Regions from separate parts of the Bradyrhizobium sp. USDA 4461 genome, predicted to be linked through region 4. Evidence: riboswitches for the same ligand, from Rfam matches in the RefSeq annotation. Region 4 holds a riboswitch; each other region holds the start of a gene.
The links. A riboswitch is a leader RNA that binds a small molecule or an ion and turns the genes downstream of it on or off. The one in region 4 is predicted to bind glycine.

Region 1 (4,501 bases), 140 kb from region 4:
CTCGTTGGCGATGTCCTCGACGCAGGCGAGCTCTTCCGGCGTGATCGGCTTCGGATGCACGAAATCGAAGCGCAGGCGATCGGGCGCGACCAGCGAGCCGCGCTGGGCGATGTGATCGCCGAGCACCTGGCGCAGCGCCTCATGCAACAGATGGGTCGCCGAATGGTTGGCGCGGATCGCCGAGCGGCGCGCGTGGTCGACCTCGAGCTGCAGCGCGGTGCCGGCCTTCAGCGTGCCCTGCTCCACCGTGCCGACATGCACGAACAGATCGCCGGCCTTCTTCTGCATGTCGGTGACGCGGAACTTGACGCCCTCGCCGGTGAGCACGCCGATGTCGCCGACCTGACCGCCGGACTCCGCATAGAACGGGGTCTGGTTCAGCACGATCGCGCCGCTCTCGCCGGCCTTGAGGCCATCGACCTCGGCACCGTCCTTGACCAGCGCCGTCACCACGCCTTCCGCGCTCTCGGTCTCATAGCCGAGGAATTCGGTAGCGCCGAGCTTCTCGCGCAGCGGGAACCAGATGGTCTCGGTCGCCGCCTCGCCGGAGCCGGCCCAGGAGGCGCGCGCCTTCTCGCGCTGGCGCTCCATCGCGTCGGTGAACGCCGCCTGGTCGACGCTGATGCCGCGCGACTTCAGCGCGTCCTGCGTCAGGTCGAGCGGGAAACCATAGGTATCGTACAGCGTGAACGCGGTGTCGCCGTCGAACATGTCGCCCTTCTTCAGGCCGGCGCTCTTCTCGTCGAGGATCGACAGTCCGCGCACCAGCGTCTTGCGAAATCGGGTCTCTTCGAGCTGCAGCGTCTCCTCGATCAGCTTTTCCGCGCGCACCAGGTCCGGATAGGCCTGGCCCATCTCGCGGACCAGCGCCCAGACCAGGCGATGCATCAGCGGCTCGCTCGCGCCCAGGAGCTGCGCGTGGCGCATCGCACGGCGCATGATCCGGCGCAGCACGTAGCCGCGGCCCTCATTCGACGGCAGCACGCCGTCGGCGATCAGGAACGCCGACGAGCGCAGATGGTCGGCGATGACGCGATACGACGCGACGTTCTGCGCGTTCGGCTCATGGCCGAGCGCCGACGAGGCTGCGTCGATCAGATGGCGGAACAGATCGGTCTCGAACACGCTCTCGACGCCCTGCAGGATGCAGGCCATGCGCTCGAGGCCCATGCCGGTGTCGATCGAGGGGCGCGGCAGCGCCACGCGCTCCTCCTTCGTCACCTGCTCGTATTGCATGAACACCAGATTCCAGAACTCGAGGAAGCGATCGCCGTCCTCCTCGGGGCTACCCGGAGGTCCGCCCCAGATGTGCTCGCCGCGATCGATGAAGATCTCGGAGCACGGACCGCAGGGACCGGTATCGCCCATCGCCCAGAAATTGTCCGAGGTCGGGATGCGGATGATGCGGTCGTCCGAGAAGCCCGCGATCTTCTTCCAGTAGCCGGCCGCCTCGTCGTCGGTGTGGTAGACCGTGACCAGCAGCTTGTCCTTCTTCAGCCCGAAATCCCTGGTGATCAGATTCCAGGCGAGCTCGATCGCGCGCTCCTTGAAGTAGTCGCCGAACGAGAAGTTGCCGAGCATCTCGAAGAAGGTGAGATGGCGCGCGGTGTAGCCGACATTGTCGAGGTCGTTATGCTTGCCGCCGGCGCGCACGCATTTCTGCGACGTCGTGGCGCGCTGATAGCCGCGCTTCTCGACGCCGGTGAAGACGTTCTTGAACTGCACCATGCCGGCATTGGTGAACATCAGGGTCGGGTCGTTGCGCGGCACCAGCGGCGACGAGGCCACGATCTCGTGGCCGTTCGCCTTGAAGAAGTTCAGAAATGTCGACCTGATGTCGTTGACGCTGCTCATGTTCATCCAATCGGAAAAAGGGGCCGGCCAGCCGCAAAAAGGCGTCATTTTCCGGCCGAACGCTTTTAGACATTGCCAGCTGCGGTGTCCAGAAACTGTGCAGCCGGATCATGGGCTTGCCGCAACAGCACAAAGCCCGTTGATAGTCGTCCGGGTGCGTTGACAGCCTTGGCGGGGCCGTGTTTTGGTCCTACCTGTAAGTAGTCACGTCGGGAGAGACTGGCCCTGTCCTGGGCCGGCGCCGAAGGAGCAACCGCCCCGGAAACTCTCAGGCAAAAGGACCGCGTGACGTCTGACATCTGGAAAGAGGCGCTGGGGTTCTCCCCGATTGCGTCCGCCGACGGGATAATACTCTCAGGCACAGCGACAGATGGGGCTTTCTGCAGGTTTCTCAAGGGGAAATAGGTCCCCGGCGGGAACCGCGAGGGCCCTGTGATGCTTGTGCGCGAAACTTCCCCGCTGAAACAGACCCCGCTGCACGCGCTGCATCTGGCGCGCGGCGCCAAGATGGTGCCGTTCGCCGGCTATGACATGCCGGTGCAATACACGGCCGGCGTGCTGAGGGAGCATTTGCACACCCGCAAGGACGCCGGTCTGTTCGACGTGTCCCACATGGGACAGCTCGTGCTGAAGGCCAAATCCGGCAAGATCGCAGACGCGGCGCTCGCGCTGGAAAAACTGGTGCCGCAGGACATCGTCGGCATCGCGCCGGGACGGCAGCGCTACGCGCAATTCACCAACAAGGACGGCGGCCTGCTCGACGATTTGATGGTGGCGAATTTCGGCGATCATCTATTCCTGGTGGTCAACGCCGCCTGCAAGGACGCGGACGAGGCGCATCTGCGAGCGAATCTTTCCGACAGCTGCGAGATCGTGTCGCTGGCCGACCGCGCGCTGATCGCGCTGCAGGGGCCGAAAGCGGAAGCGGCACTGGCAAAGCTTTGTCTAGATGTCAGTTCGATGAAATTCATGGACGCCGGCCCGCGCCGCGTCGCCGAGATCGACTGCTTCGTCTCGCGCTCCGGTTACACCGGCGAGGACGGCTTTGAGATTTCAGTACCCGCGGACAAGGCGGAAGCCCTGGTCACCGCGCTGCTCGACAATCCCGACGTGCTGCCGATCGGGCTCGGCGCGCGCGACAGCCTGCGGCTCGAAGCCGGGCTCTGCCTCTACGGTCACGATATCGACACCACCACCACGCCGGTCGAAGGCGCGCTGGAATGGTCGGTGCAGAAGGTCCGCCGCAGCGGCGGCGCCCGCGCCGGCGGCTTTCCCGGCGCCGACAAGATCCTCGCGCAATTCGCTGATGGCGCCACCCGCCGCCGCGTCGGCTTAAGGCCCGATGGCCGTGCGCCGGTGCGCGAAGGCGCCGCGCTGTTTGCCGACGCCAGCTCGACCGAGCAGATCGGCAAGGTGACCTCGGGCGGCTTCGGCCCGAGCCTCAATGCGCCGGTTGCGATGGGCTATCTGCCGACCGCCCTCTCCGCGCTCGGCACCACCGTTTTCGCCGAAGTGCGCGGCCAGCGGCTGCCGCTGAAAGTCGCCGCAACGCCCTTCATCCCCAATACCTACAAACGCTGAAGGATCGATCCCCATGACGACGCTGTACACGTCCGACCACGAATGGCTCCGCATCGAGGGCGATGTCGCCACGATCGGGATTACCGATTATGCGCAATCGCAGCTCGGCGACGTGGTGTTCGTCGAACTGCCCAAGATCGGCCGCAGCCTGAAAAAGGCCGAGGCCGCCGCCGTCGTCGAATCCGTCAAGGCCGCCTCCGACGTCTATGCGCCGATCACCGGCGAAGTGGTCGAGGTCAACGAGGCGCTCACGGCCGATCCCGCGCTGGTCAATTCGGATGCCGGCGGCAAGGCCTGGTTCTTCAAGCTGAAGATATCAGACAAGGGCGAGCTCGGCGGCCTGATGGATGAAGCCGCCTACGCCGCGCACACCGCCTGAGAGAATGAAGCAGATTGCGACCACACACTCCCTGTCATCGCCCGACTTGATCGGGCGACCCAGTACGCCGCGGCCCTTCAGCTTAACCACTGCTGTCCCGGCGTACTGGATACCCCGCTTTTGCGGGGTATGACGGCTGACAACGAGGACCCCGTCATGAACGCGCCCTTCAAGCCGATCAACGAAGCCGTCACCGATTTCGTCCGCCGCCACATCGGACCGTCACCGCGCGACGTCAACGCAATGCTGGAGACGGTGGGCGCCGCGAGCCTGCAAGCGCTGATGAACGAGACGCTGCCGGCGTCGATCCGCCAGAAGGCGCCGCTCGATCTCGGCCGCGCGCTGAGCGAGACCGAGGCGCTCGCGCATATGAGCGAGCTCGCCGCGCAGAACCAGGTGTTCACGTCGCTGATCGGCCAGGGCTATTCCGGCACCATCCTGCCGGCGGTGATCCAGCGCAACATCCTGGAGAACCCGGCCTGGTACACCGCCTATACGCCGTATCAGCCGGAGATCAGCCAGGGCCGGCTGGAAGCGCTGTTCAACTACCAGACCATGATCTGCGACCTCACCGGGCTCGACGTCGCCAACGCCTCGCTGCTCGACGAGGCGACCGCCGCCGCTGAAGCGATGGCGCTCGCCGAGCGCCATTCGCAGGTGAAAGCAAAGGTGTTCTTCGTCGACAAG
Region 2 (4,501 bases), 4.2 Mb from region 4:
GGGTGTAGCGCTGCTTCAGCACCGGGAAATGGTCGTACATCCGCTCGATGTCGGAGCCGATCGCCTTGGTGTCGGAGCGGCTGATGGCGCCGAGCTGCAAATTCTCCTCCACCGTCATGTTGGTGAAGGTGCCGCGGCCCTGCGGCACATGGGCGATGCCGAGCCGGACCACGTTCTCGGTCGAGCGCGTGCCGATCGGCTTGCCCTCGAACTCGATCGCGCCGGTCGAGCGCACCATGTTGCAGATCGCCCGCAGCGTGGTGGTCTTGCCGGCGCCGTTGGCGCCGAGCAGGGTGGTCAGCGAGCCCTCGTTGAGCGAGAAGCTGAGGCCGTGCAGGGCCTGGACCTGGCCGTAATAGGCGCGCAGGTCCTTGACGTTGAGCATCGCGGTCATTGGTCCTTGCTCCCCAGATAGGCCTTGATGACGTCGGGGTCGGCCTGGACCTGGGCCGGCGTGCCTTCGGCCAGCTTGCGGCCGAAATTGAGCGCGACGACGTGGTCGGCGATCGACATCACGAGACCCATGTGATGCTCGACCAGCAGCACCGTAATTTTACGGTCGTCGCGGATTTTGCGGATCAAATCGCCGAGCACATAGACTTCCTCGTGATTGAGGCCGCCGGCCGGCTCGTCGAGCAGCAGGATCTTCGGATCCGCCGCCAGGGCCCGCGCCAGCTCGACGCGCTTCTGGGTGCCGAACGGAAGTCCCGAGACGACGGTGTGGGCGACGTCCTCGAGATCGAGATAGCCGAGGATGTCGTGCACCTTCTTGTTCATGTCGTTCTCGCCGCGGCGGACCCAGGCGAGACGCAGCGAGTCGCTGACGATGTCGCTCGAGGTGCGGGCATGCGCGCCGACGCGGACGTTGTCGATCACGGACAGGTTGGGAAACAATGCGACGTTCTGGAAGGTGCGGCCGATGCCGATCTCGGCGATCCGGTGCGGCGGCCGCGACAGGATGCTCTTGCCTTCCATCAGGATGTCGCCGGACGACGGCTGGTAGAGCCGCGACAGGCAATTGAACAGCGTCGTCTTGCCGGCGCCGTTCGGCCCGATCAGACCGAGGATCTGTCCATGACGCATGTCGAACGACACGCCATTGAGCGCAATAACGCCGCCGAACATGACGCTGACGTCCTGGATCACGAGAAATGAGGAGCGTGATTGGTCTGCTGATCGGGACACTTCTTCTTTCCCGACTTCGGCGATGCCATCTCGACTATTCAACTCGAACACACGACTCCCCTATCGATCTTGATGCGACATATCATCAGTAGTTTCGTGAAGCGGCGGCGAAGGGTCGCGTCAGCTTGGAAAGCGTTTGCCGAACTGAACCAAACGCTCTGCAGCCATGCGCCGCATTGCCCGGAGCAAACGAACCGGACTTCCGCGACTGCCAAATCGAAGCAGCGTCACGGAGCACGCGGGGCAGACATCGCAAATCATGATCATTGGCAGCCGCACACGACGTTTCAACGCTTTTCAGATCTGCAGGTCATTGAGCAGCCTGCTAGTTCAATTCTTCGGGTCTATCTGATTGCCAACGAGGACCGGGACTCGCATCGAAGTCCGGACGAAAACCATCGTGCGCAACATCGCCGCCCGCTTGACGTGTTGCTTCACCGATGAGAGGCTCGGCAAACTAAGTATTTGCCTACGGGGAACGCAAACGAACAGTATTCGACCAAGCGGTGAACCGTTTTCACGCACGACAGAACGGCCCGCCCTTGCTCGATCCAGGCGACTGCGATACAGCCCACTTGGCAGCTATTTTCCCATCATCAGTGTTTGGAGCTATACGGTAGTAACTAAGTTTATCTGACCACGGGAGAGGCCGGGTACCCGGCGCCGAAGGAGCAACCGCCCCGGAAACTCTCAGGCAAAAGGACCGTGTCGGATCTACATCTGGAAAGTGATGCGGTCAGCATCCGCCGAAGGGATAACACTCTCAGGCCAAAAAGACAGATGGGGCGCTTCAAACAGCTCAATCGATTTGAATCGATGGCTAGAGGTGCTCCATGTCGATGTCTGCGTTAAAAACATCAATAACCACCCTACTCGAGCGGGCTGCGCAACGCGGCAAGCAAACCATGTTGCCCATTGGGTTGGGCGACTTGTTCAAAGTTGGGATCGGTCCGTCTTCCTCACATACAATCGGACCGATGAAGATCGCGTCCTCTTTCGTGAGAGGCCTAGGCGCAGAGCGGCAACAAAGGACCAGCAGAATAGCCGTTACCGCCTTCGGATCGCTTGCCTGGACTGGCAAAGGCCATCGAACGGACGTTGCGGTCTTGCTGGGGCTCTCCGGACACTTGCCGGACCAGTTGGAGCCGGATGAGACCGACTCGATCTTGGCTGAGATACGATCGAGTGGCAGCATTGTTCTTCCCAATGATACCGCAATCGAATTCGTCGAAGCACGCGACCTCGTCTTTGACAAGCAAACGGTCTACGACCGTCATCCCAATGCGCTGTTGCTGCAAGCCTTCGATAAAGGCCGCGAAATCATCGCGTCAGAGGTCTGGTACTCCGTCGGAGGGGGATTTATCGAGCGCGACGGAGACAGCGGCGCATCAAAGGTGCAGACCTTTGCATTCGGCTTCGATTATCGGTCGGCGGATGAGCTCCTGGCGATATGCCGCGCCAATGTCTGCGCCATAGCTGACGTTGCGTTCATCAACGAATTGGCACGCCGGGACGAGCCTTCCACCGTTCAGCTGCTCGACACCCTAATCCAGGTGATGATGGCGTGTGTCGACCGAGGCCTCGATCGGGATGGCGAGCTGCCCGGCAGTTTGAAGGTCCCGCGGCGCGCAAAGAAGCTCTTTCAGAGACTTCGCTCTGCTGCGCTGGCTAACCAACACTCCCCAAGCGAAGCGTTCGAGTACGTGTCCGCCTTTGCCATTGCCGTGAATGAGGAGAACGCTTCCGGTGGTCGGGTCGTCACGGCACCGACGAATGGCGCCGCCGGCGTGTTACCCGCCGTTCTCAGATACTACCGTGACTTCTGCGACGGATCCGATGTGGATGGCATGCGCACATTCCTTCTCACTGCGACCGCGATCGGCAGCATCATCAAGCACAACGCTTCCATCTCAGGTGCGGAGGTTGGTTGTCAGGGCGAGGTCGGCTCCGCCGCCGCGATGGCGGCTGCAGGACTCGCCGCCGCCCTCGGTGGCACCAACGAACAGATCGAAAATGCCGCTGAAATTGCAATGGAGCATCATCTCGGCATGACCTGCGACCCGGTCGCGGGGCTCGTTCAGATCCCGTGCATCGAACGCAACGCATTCGGCGCAATCAAGTCGATCAATGCAGCATTGCTGGCTCTCGCCGGCGATGGCACCCACAAGGTGTCGCTTGATCATGTCATCGAGACGATGCGCCAGACCGGAGCCGACATGCACGACAAGTACAGAGAGACATCTCGAGGCGGCCTCGCCGTTAACGTCCCCGAGTGCTGAACAAAGGAAGAAGCCATGGATAATGTCTTGGAAATGACGCGACGGGGTTTCGGTGATCCCGTGTTCGCGTCCATCGATCGAGAGCTGCATCGTCAGCAGAGTCAAATCGAGCTGATTGCATCCGAAAATATCGTGTCAGAAGCGGTCCTCGCAGCTCAGGGATCCGTGCTAACCAACAAGTATGCTGAAGGATATCCCGCACGCCGGTACTATGGAGGCTGCGAGTTTGTTGACGAAGTCGAGCTCCTTGCGATTGAACGGGCGAAGGCACTTTTCGGCGCAGGATTTGCCAACGTGCAACCTCACTCCGGAGCACAAGCAAACCTTGCTGCATTCCTGGCGCTTCTGGAGCCCGGGGACACCTTCATGGGCCTTTCTCTAGCGCATGGAGGTCATCTTACGCACGGTGCCGCCGTCACGATCTCAGGCAAGTGGTTTCGGGCGATCCCCTACGGGGTACGCGAGACGGACCACCTGATCGATATGGATGAAGTCCGCAGCCTGGCGCATCAACATCGGCCAAAGCTAATTGTTGCGGGCGGTTCGGCCTATCCTCGTGAGATTGACTTCGCACAGTTTCGGACGATCGCCGACGAAATTGGCGCGAAACTGATGGTCGATATGGCTCACGTTGCTGGACTTGTTGCTGCCAATTCCTATCCGAGCCCGGTTCCCCATGCGCATGTCGTGACTTCGACGACGCATAAGACATTGCGCGGACCACGCGGCGGGCTCATTCTGACCAACGACGAGGACCTCGCGAAGAAGCTGAATTCGGCAGTCTTTCCAGGATCCCAAGGCGGTCCACTGATGCACGTCATAGCCGCAAAAGCCGTGGCGTTCGGAGAGGCGCTTCAGCCGTCGTTCACGGCGTATGCGAAGCAAACGATTGCCAACGCGCGGGTCCTTGCCGCCTCGCTCGCCGAGGGCGGTCTCGCGATCGTTTCCGGCGGCACCGACAGCCATGTCGTTCTGGTCGACCTGCGCCCGCTTGGAGTGACGGGCAAGGCCGCCGAACTGGCGCTTGGCCATGTCGG
Region 3 (4,501 bases), 4.1 Mb from region 4:
AGCTGGGCCACTCCTGTCCACTGGTATCGTCGAGGCGAATGATCACTGGATGGCAGCGCACGCCGATCCAGACGGTCAGGAAGCGGGCGGAGCGGGCGGTGAACGTTTCAACAAGGTCTTGAGCACCATCGAGAACACGAGGGCCTTGTCCTCATCGAACAGCTCACACCTCGGATAGAGTGTTCCCCGATCGAGCTTGCTTTTCGACGGTTCCAGTCGCTCGACAGTCAAGACACCGCGCAGCCTCTGCCCTGCTCTGACCGGAGCGATCCATCGCAGGTCATCCACACCTGGAGAACCTAGGCACGACGCTCGATTGAGAATGCGATCGACGTAGAGGCGCATGAACAGCCCAGCAGTATGCCAGCCACTTGCAATAATGCCCCGATACGGAGAATGCCTGGCCCGTTCCTCATCAGTGTGAAAGGACTGAGGGTCAAATTGACTTGCGAAGTCTGCGATGTCTCTTTCGGACACCGATATCCAACCGAGCTCGATGACCTGCCCGACCCGAAAGCTTTCGTAGGTCAACAGTTGGTCAATGACCTGGCCTTCATTAGAAGATTGGAGATCGACCCGCATTTGAAATCTCGGTTTACGGCTAGTGCGATGCTATCTGGCGCTCGGGGGCGAGCAACATTCAGCTCGCCCCTCTTCAGCCCGATCTTATTGTACTGGAGGCAACGGCAGTCCGTTGACGATGGAAGTCGCCATCTGTCTAGGCCAGATAGTGTTCAATGAGCCCTTCTGCCACTGGTCAATTGAAACCGGGCACCTTTCATTCTGCCCGACCGCATCAAACTTGAGACCCCAGCCATTGGGATAAGTTCCGAGCGGAATATCTCGCGACATTGCTGCGTGACGAATGCTCTCGGCGGTCATCTCGCCTTGAATCTTTGGAATGACATCGTTCAGCAGCGAGTAGGCAGCACAGAAAGACATCGCGTTGAATCCAGATGGCTGCCTTCCGGTCAACCCTTTTAGCCGACTGACATACTCAACCTGCAGACGCCGGCCCGTCTCGTTCAGAGCGGCTGGCGCAACGAGCGCAGGAGCATTTGCAGACAAGATTCCTTCTGTCATTTCGCCAGCCAGGTTTAGAGTGTACAGACCAAATCCTGCGGAGGACGTCATAATGACCGGCGGACGATAGCCCGCCCTCTTCATCGCATCCAGAATTCCAACAGAGTCTCGAATGAATGAACTCGCAAACAGGACGTCCGGATTTTGTTCCTTGATCCGGCTGACGATGTTGTCGAAATCGAGATCGGCCCCATCGTACCTTGCGTCGTACGTGTACCGCTGTATTGGCTTGATGTTCTTTGCCGTCAGGGCCTTGACGGTCTCGTCGCCGCAACTCACGCCATACGCGCTCCCTTCGTTTATTACCATAACCCGAAGGTCGCTCTTCTTTGCCAGGAGCGGAGTGACCTCGTGCAGAACGTAGTCGACAGCAGCTTCCTCGACTGGAGTAGCATAGGTATTGGTACGAAACGTATATTTCGGCTTATGGTCGAACAGAGACGCCGTCCACGCGGTTTGGGTCCATAAGACCGCCCCATATTTCTCGCATACTTTCGACACTTCGATGCTGTGGTTCGACCCATAGCAACCGACGATCGTTCGCACTCCATCCTGAGTAATCATTCTTTCAGCTTGCTGCGCAGCTTCTTCGGGTGATGATCCGTCGGCCTTCACCCATTCAAACTTTCGAGACGATGCATCACGCGAATTGATGAAATGCAATGCGGCGTCTGCTCCGTCGAACGAGTCTTGGCCCAGTTCGGCGACGCCGCCAGAAAACATGAATATCGCACCGATCTTGGTTGGGACTGCACTTTTGTTGACAGGCATTTTGCTTGATCTCTCGCGATTGATAGAGGTTTGGGTCGGGAATGAATGAGCATTGAAACACTACAGGATTTGTTGCCGCTCTCAGCTCGATATCGGCTGACGCTTGACGTGAGCGGATCTAACGATGGAGAGGCAAGGCTCACATGGAGACAAGCCGCATTGATCTTTCAGAAACCTTGCTGAAAGCGGTTTCATGCGAACTCAGCGGTTCGTGCGATGTGAGCATTCCGGCGACTAGCGTGCCTTCAACGATCGGTTGAATGCTCAGGTACCGAGTGTGCTCGGATTGACAAGTCCGGCTTGGCTATGTTTCGTGAGCACTTCAACTGGCAATCACGTCGGGAGAGACCGGCTAGCGCCGGCGCCGAAGGAGCAACCGCCCCGGAAACTCTCAGGCAAAAGGACCGCGTGACGTCTGACATCTGGAAAGAGGCGCTGGGGTTCTCCCCGATTGCGTCCGCCGACGGGATAATACTCTCAGGCACAGCGACAGATGGGGCTTTCTGCAGGTTTCTCAAGGGGAAATAGGTCCCCGCGGGAACCGCGAGGGCCCTATGATGCTTGCGCGCGAAACTTCCCCGCTGAAACAGACCCCGCTGCACGCGCTGCATCTGGCGCGCGGCGCCAAGATGGTGCCGTTCGCCGGCTACGACATGCCCGTGCAATACACGGCCGGCGTGCTGAAGGAGCATCTCCACACCCGCAACGGAGCCGGCCTGTTCGACGTATCCCACATGGGACAGCTCGTGCTGCGGGCCAAATCCGGCAAGGTCGCCGACGCCGCGCTTGCGCTCGAAAAACTGGTCCCGCAGGACATCGTCGGCATCGCGCCGGGACGGCAGCGCTACGCGCAATTCACCAACAATGACGGCGGCCTGCTCGACGACCTGATGGTCGCGAACTTCGGCGATCACCTGTTCCTGGTGGTCAATGCCGCCTGCAAGGCCGAGGACGAGGCGCATCTGCGCGCGAATCTCTCTGAGAGCTGCGAGATCGTCTCGCTGGCCGACCGCGCGCTGATCGCGCTGCAGGGGCCGAAGGCCGAATCGGCGCTGGCGAAACTCTGCCCAGATGTCAGTTCGATGAAATTCATGGATGCCGGCCCGCGCCGCGTCGCCGACATCGACTGCTTCGTCTCGCGCTCCGGCTATACCGGCGAGGACGGTTTTGAGATTTCGGTGCCGGCCGACAAGGCCGAAGCCCTGGTCACCGCACTGCTCGACAATCCGGACGTGCTGCCGATCGGGCTCGGCGCGCGCGACAGCCTGCGGCTCGAAGCCGGGCTCTGCCTCTATGGCCACGACATCGACACCACGACCACGCCGGTCGAAGGCGCGCTGGAATGGTCGGTACAAAAGGTCCGCCGCAGCGGCGGCGCGCGCGCCGGCGGCTTCCCGGGTGCCGACAAAATTCTCGCGCAATTCGCTGATGGCGCCGCCCGCCGCCGCGTCGGCCTGAAGCCCGACGGCCGCGCCCCGGTGCGCGAAGGCGCCTTGCTGTTTGCCGATGCCGCCTCGTCCGAGCAGATCGGCACGGTGACCTCGGGCGGCTTCGGCCCGAGCCTCAATGCGCCGGTTGCGATGGGCTATCTGCCCACCGCCCTCTCAGCCGTCGGCACCACCGTTTTCGCCGAGGTGCGCGGCCAGCGGCTGCCGCTGAAAGTCGCCGCCACGCCCTTCGTTCCCAATACCTACAAACGCTAAACGCCAGAGGTTCTCCATGACGACGCTGTACACCTCCGACCACGAATGGCTCCGCATCGAGGGCGACGTCGCCACGATCGGGATCACCGACTACGCGCAATCGCAGCTCGGCGACGTCGTGTTCGTCGAACTGCCCAAGGTCGGCCGCAGCCTGAAGAAGGCCGAGGCCGCCGCGGTCGTCGAATCCGTCAAGGCGGCGTCCGATGTCTACGCGCCGATCACCGGCGAGGTGATCGAGGTCAATGAGGAGCTCGCGGCCGAGCCCGCGCTGGTCAATTCCGATGCCGCCGGCAAGGCCTGGTTCTTCAAGCTGAAGATCGCTGACAAGAGCGAACTCGGCGGCCTGATGGACGAGGCCGCCTACGCTGCCCACACCGCCTAAAGGATCAGCCGAGGATAAGCCCATGAACGCGCCCTTCAAGCCGATCAACGAAGCCGCCACCGATTTCGTCCGCCGCCACATCGGACCGTCCCCGCGCGACATCAACGCGATGCTGGAGACGGTCGGCGCCGCGAGCCTGCAGGCGCTGATGAACGAGACGCTGCCGGCGTCGATCCGCCAGAAGGCGCCGCTCGATCTCGGCCGCGCGCTGAGCGAGACCGAGGCGCTCGCCCATATGGGCGAGCTCGCCGCCCAGAACCAGGTGTTCACCTCGCTGATCGGCCAGGGCTATTCCGGCACCATTTTGCCCGCGGTGATCCAGCGCAACATCCTGGAGAACCCGGCCTGGTACACCGCCTACACGCCGTATCAGCCGGAGATCAGCCAGGGCCGGCTCGAAGCGCTTTTCAACTTCCAGACCATGATCTGCGACCTCACCGGGCTCGACGTCGCCAACGCCTCGCTGCTCGACGAGGCGACCGCCGCGGCGGAAGCGATGGCGCTCGCCGAGCGCCATTCGCAGGTGAAGGCGAAAGTGTTCTTCGTCGACAAGGAAGTTCAT
Region 4 (4,501 bases):
CGCGATGCCGGCGCCGTCAGAACAACAAGAGAGAACAACGATGAACCCCGCCAATCTCCCCTTTGACTCCGAAGCGATGCTGCAGGGCCTGCGCAGCTGGGTGGAATGCGAGAGCCCGACCTGGGACGCGGCTGCGGTCGAGCGCATGCTCGATCTCGCCGCGCGCGAGATGGCGGTCATGGGTGCGACGATCGAACGCATCGCCGGACGCCAGGGCTTTGCCGGCTGCGTCCGCGCCCGCTTTCCGCATCCGAAGCAGGGTCAGCCCGGCATCCTGATATCAGGCCATCTCGACACCGTGCACCCGGTCGGCACCATTGAGAAGCTCAAATGGCGCCGCGAAGGCAACAAATGCTTCGGGCCCGGCATCTTCGACATGAAGGGCGGCAACTATCTGTCGATCGAGGCCATCAGGCAATTGGCCCGCGCGTCCTTCACGACGCCGTTGCCGATCACCGTGCTGTTCACACCCGATGAAGAGGTCGGCACACCGTCGACGCGCGACATCATCGAGGCGGAAGCCGCGCGCAACAAATATGTGCTGGTGCCGGAGCCCGGCCGGCCGAACAACGGTGTCGTCACCGGCCGCTACGCGATCGCGCGCTTCAATCTGGAAGCCACCGGCAAGCCGAGCCATGCCGGCGCGACGCTGTCCTCCGGCCGCTCCGCGATCCGCGAAATGGCCCGTCAAATCATCGCCATCGACGGCATGACCACCGAGGACTGCACCTTCTCGGTCGGCATCGTGCATGGCGGCCAGTGGGTCAATTGCGTCGCCACGACCTGCACCGGCGAAGCGCTCAGCATGGCCAAGCGGCAGGCCGATCTCGATCGCGGCGTCGAACGCATGCTGGCGCTGTCCGGCACCGCCAACGACGTAACCTTCAAGGTGACGCGCGGCGTCACGCGCCCGGTGTGGGAGCCGGATGCCGGCACCATGGCTCTATACGAAAAGGCAAAGGGCCTTGCGGCCGGGATGGGCCTCGATCTTCCGCACGGCAGCGCCGGCGGTGGATCGGACGGCAACTTCACCGGTGCGATGGGCATCCCCACGCTCGATGGTCTCGGCGTTCGCGGCGCCGATGCACATACGCTCAACGAGCATATCGAGGTCGACAGCCTGGCCGAGCGCGGCCGCCTGATGGCGGCGCTGCTGGCGACGCTGGACTGATTGCACTGCACAACACGTTGGCACTGCCGGATCGAAATTTAGCCTTGTCCAATTTTAAGGCTTCGCCTACGGTCCGGCCGTCCAACGCGACGATGCGGGAGAGATCGAGGCGACAACATTCGTGTTGTCAGCTTCGGCGCCGATGGAGCAACCGCCCCGGAAACTCTCAGGCAAAAGGACTGTATCGTCAGGACGATCTGGAGAGAGACGGACATGGCCGCAGATCAAGGGCCGTGACGTCCACCGAAGGGGATAGTTCGCGTCCGGGCCCCGGCCCGGTGCGGATCAAGCTCTCAGGTACCGTGACAGATGGGGCGTCGAAACACCCGGTTTCACCGGTGGTTCGGCGACTCTAACAACACGGGAGCCTGAAGACCATCATGCCTCACATTGCGATCATTGGCGCCGGCATCACCGGCGTGACGACGGCCTATGCCCTGCTCGAACGCGGCTACAAGGTGACTGTGCTCGACAGGCATCGCTACGCCGCGATGGAAACCTCATTCGCCAATGGCGGACAGTTGTCCGCCAGCAACGCCGAAGTCTGGAACAGCGCGGCGACCATTCTCAAGGGGCTGCGCTGGATGCTGAGAAGCGACGCGCCGCTCTTGATGAACCCGAAGCCGAGCTGGCACAAATATTCCTGGATCGGCGAGTTCGTCGGTGGCATCGCGCGCTATCGCAGCAACACCATCGAGACCACGCGGCTCGCCATCGAAGCGCGCAAGCATCTGTTCTCGATCGCCGAGCGCGAGAACATCGCCTTCGATCTCGAACGCCGCGGCATCCTGCACGTCTATCACGACAAGGCCGGCTTCGAGGCAGGCCTGCGGGTCAACACCTTGCTGCAGCAAGGCGGGCTCGACCGCCGGCCGGTGACACCGGACGAGATCCGCAGCATCGAACCCGCGCTGCAAACCGCCTGCTATGGTGGCTTCTTCACGCCGTCCGACGCCACCGGCGATATCCACAAGTTCACGCGCGGCCTCGCCGAGGCTTGTGCGCGGCGCGGCGCGAGCTTCATCCATGAGGCCGACGTCGACACGGTCGCGCGCGGCGACGACGGCTTCCGCATCGGCTGGAACGAAACCGCGTCGCACGATGCCGAGCCCGCGACGCGGCACGAATTGCAGGCCGACGGCCTCGTGATTTGCGCGGGCGTGGCGAGCCGCCGCTTCGCGGGCTTACTCAACGACCGCGTCAACGTCTATCCGGTGAAGGGCTATTCGATCACGGTGCAGCTCGATGCGCCGCAAAGCCGGGACGCCGCGCCGACCGTCAGTCTGCTCGACGAAGCCGCCAAGATCGTCACCAGCAGGCTCGGCGCCGACCGCTTCCGCATTGCCGGCACCGCCGAGTTCAACGGCTTCAACCGCGATATCAGGGCCGACCGCATCCAGCCGCTGGTGGATTGGGTGCGCCATCATTTCCCCGGGGTCGATACATCCAAAGTCGTGCCGTGGGCGGGGCTGCGTCCGATGATGCCGAACATGATGCCGGTGGTGCGCGCCGGCCGGATTCCAGGCGTGTTCTACAACACCGGCCACGGTCATCTCGGCTGGACGCTATCCGCCGCGACCGCGCAGATGGTCGCAGGCGCGATCGACGACTGGCGCGATCTCGATACGCCGCCGATGGCGCCGGCGTTCGGTCGCGGGCTCGACGATGTACCTGCCAATGCTCGCAAGGCTGAAATCAATCCACCTTCCAGTGGACTGCTTCGCACGTCATCGGAGGACTAATCACACCAGCAGGACCGACTAGCTGCACCGCAAAAACCGCAGCACCGATGGCACGGGACTTGCTCAACTTCTACCCTGTGTTTGCTACCATCTGTGCTACGGTCCGGTGTGCAACGGTCCCGCTGGGGACTTCATCGACCACAACCCAACGGATCCAATTTGCTCGGATATCTGCTTCGCCGCATCCTCGCCGCCATTCCCGTGATGGGCGTGGTGGCCCTGTTCGTGTTCCTGCTGCTGCGGCTGACGCCGGGCGACCCCGCCGCCATCCTCGCCGGCGACAATGCGACGCCGGAACAGCTTGAACGCATCCGGACCTCGCTCGGTCTCAACGAGCCGATCTACATCCAGTTCTACACCTGGGTCGCGAAGCTGCTGCATGGCGACCTCGGCGTCTCGCTGATCTCGAACAAGCCGATCCTCGAGATGATCGGCCCGCGCCTCGAACCGTCGATCTCGGTCGCGCTCGCCACCATCATCCTCTCGATCCTGGTCGCAGTGCCGCTCGGCGTCATTGCGGCATGGAAGCACGGCACCTGGATCGACCGCTGCGTGATGGGGCTGTCGGTGCTCGGCTTCTCGGTGCCGGTGTTCGTGATCGGCTATGTGCTGATCCAGGTGTTTGCGATCTACCCGTTCCGCTGGGTCCCGGTGCAGGGCTTCAAGAGCATCTCGGCCGGCTTCGGTCCGTTCTTCGAACGCATCATCCTGCCGACCTGCACCCTCTCCTTCATCTATGTCGCGCTGATCGCGCGCATGACGCGGGCCTCGATGCTTGACGTGTTGGGTGAGGACTACGTCCGCACCGCGCGCGCCAAGGGCATCGGCGAGACCGGCGTGCTGCTGCGCCATGCGCTGCGCAACGCCGCGGTCCCGGTCATCACCGTGATCGGCTCCGGCTTCGCGCTCTTGATCTCCGGCGTCGTCGTCACCGAAAGCGTGTTCAACCTGCCCGGCATCGGCCGCCTCACCGTCGACGCGGTGCTGGCGCGCGACTATCCGGTGATCCAGGCGATGATCTTGTTGACGTCGGGCATCTATGTCGCAGTCAATCTCTTGATCGACGTCGCCTACACCCTGCTCGATCCTCGTATCCGGTACTGAGCAATGGCGATCGAAACCCTTCCCGAAGCCTCGATTCCCGTCACCCGGCCGTTCCGCGTCAAGTTCGGCTTCCTGACCTCGACGCCGATCATCGCGGTTGCGACGATCTGTCTTGCCCTCATCATCCTGATGGCGATCTTCGCGCCGCTCCTTGCGCCGCATGATCCACTCTTGCTGACGCCGTCGCAGCGACTGAAGCCGTCGAGCGCGCAATATCTGCTCGGCACCGACGCCTATGGACGCGACCTGTTGTCGCGCGTCATCTACGGCGCGCGGATCTCGCTGGTGATCGGGCTCGGCGCCGCCGTCTGCTCGATCGCCATCGGGCTCGTGATCGGCCTGGTCGCCGGCTTCTTCCGCTGGGTCGATGCGGTGATGATGCGCGTGATGGACGGCCTGATGGCGATTCCCGCCATCCTGCTTGCGATCGCCGTGGTGTCGCTGTCCGGCGCCAGCATCTGGACCGTGATGGTCGCGATCACCA

Region 1: another riboswitch for glycine. It lies ahead of gcvT (glycine cleavage system aminomethyltransferase GcvT); the one in region 4 lies ahead of ACVINW_RS26465 (D-amino acid dehydrogenase).
Region 2: another riboswitch for glycine. It lies ahead of ACVINW_RS07265 (L-serine ammonia-lyase); the one in region 4 lies ahead of ACVINW_RS26465 (D-amino acid dehydrogenase).
Region 3: another riboswitch for glycine. It lies ahead of gcvT (glycine cleavage system aminomethyltransferase GcvT); the one in region 4 lies ahead of ACVINW_RS26465 (D-amino acid dehydrogenase).

Annotation. Positions count from the first base shown of each region.
Region 1 covers NZ_JBSRXM010000001.1:5,552,319-5,556,819, reverse strand. Annotated here, with positions in the region: gene alaS (alanine--tRNA ligase) at 1-1,854, opposite strand, end outside; glycine riboswitch at 2,055-2,147, shown strand; gene gcvT (glycine cleavage system aminomethyltransferase GcvT) at 2,290-3,435, shown strand; gene gcvH (glycine cleavage system protein GcvH) at 3,449-3,814, shown strand; gene gcvP (aminomethyl-transferring glycine dehydrogenase) at 3,971-4,501, shown strand, end outside.
Region 2 covers NZ_JBSRXM010000001.1:1,532,141-1,536,641, forward strand. Annotated here, with positions in the region: gene ACVINW_RS07255 (ABC transporter ATP-binding protein) at 1-394, opposite strand, end outside; gene ACVINW_RS07260 (ABC transporter ATP-binding protein) at 391-1,125, opposite strand; glycine riboswitch at 1,815-1,901, shown strand; gene ACVINW_RS07265 (L-serine ammonia-lyase) at 2,091-3,464, shown strand; gene glyA (serine hydroxymethyltransferase) at 3,480-4,501, shown strand, end outside.
Region 3 covers NZ_JBSRXM010000001.1:1,542,363-1,546,863, forward strand. Annotated here, with positions in the region: gene ACVINW_RS07305 (MaoC/PaaZ C-terminal domain-containing protein) at 76-582, opposite strand; gene ACVINW_RS07310 (ABC transporter substrate-binding protein) at 667-1,854, opposite strand; glycine riboswitch at 2,184-2,270, shown strand; gene gcvT (glycine cleavage system aminomethyltransferase GcvT) at 2,412-3,557, shown strand; gene gcvH (glycine cleavage system protein GcvH) at 3,574-3,939, shown strand; gene gcvP (aminomethyl-transferring glycine dehydrogenase) at 3,962-4,501, shown strand, end outside.
Region 4 covers NZ_JBSRXM010000001.1:5,690,302-5,694,802, reverse strand. Annotated here, with positions in the region: gene ACVINW_RS26470 (M20/M25/M40 family metallo-hydrolase) at 41-1,171, shown strand; glycine riboswitch at 1,257-1,363, shown strand; glycine riboswitch at 1,367-1,482, shown strand; gene ACVINW_RS26465 (D-amino acid dehydrogenase) at 1,552-2,913, shown strand; gene ACVINW_RS26460 (ABC transporter permease) at 3,073-4,017, shown strand; gene ACVINW_RS26455 (ABC transporter permease) at 4,021-4,501, shown strand, end outside.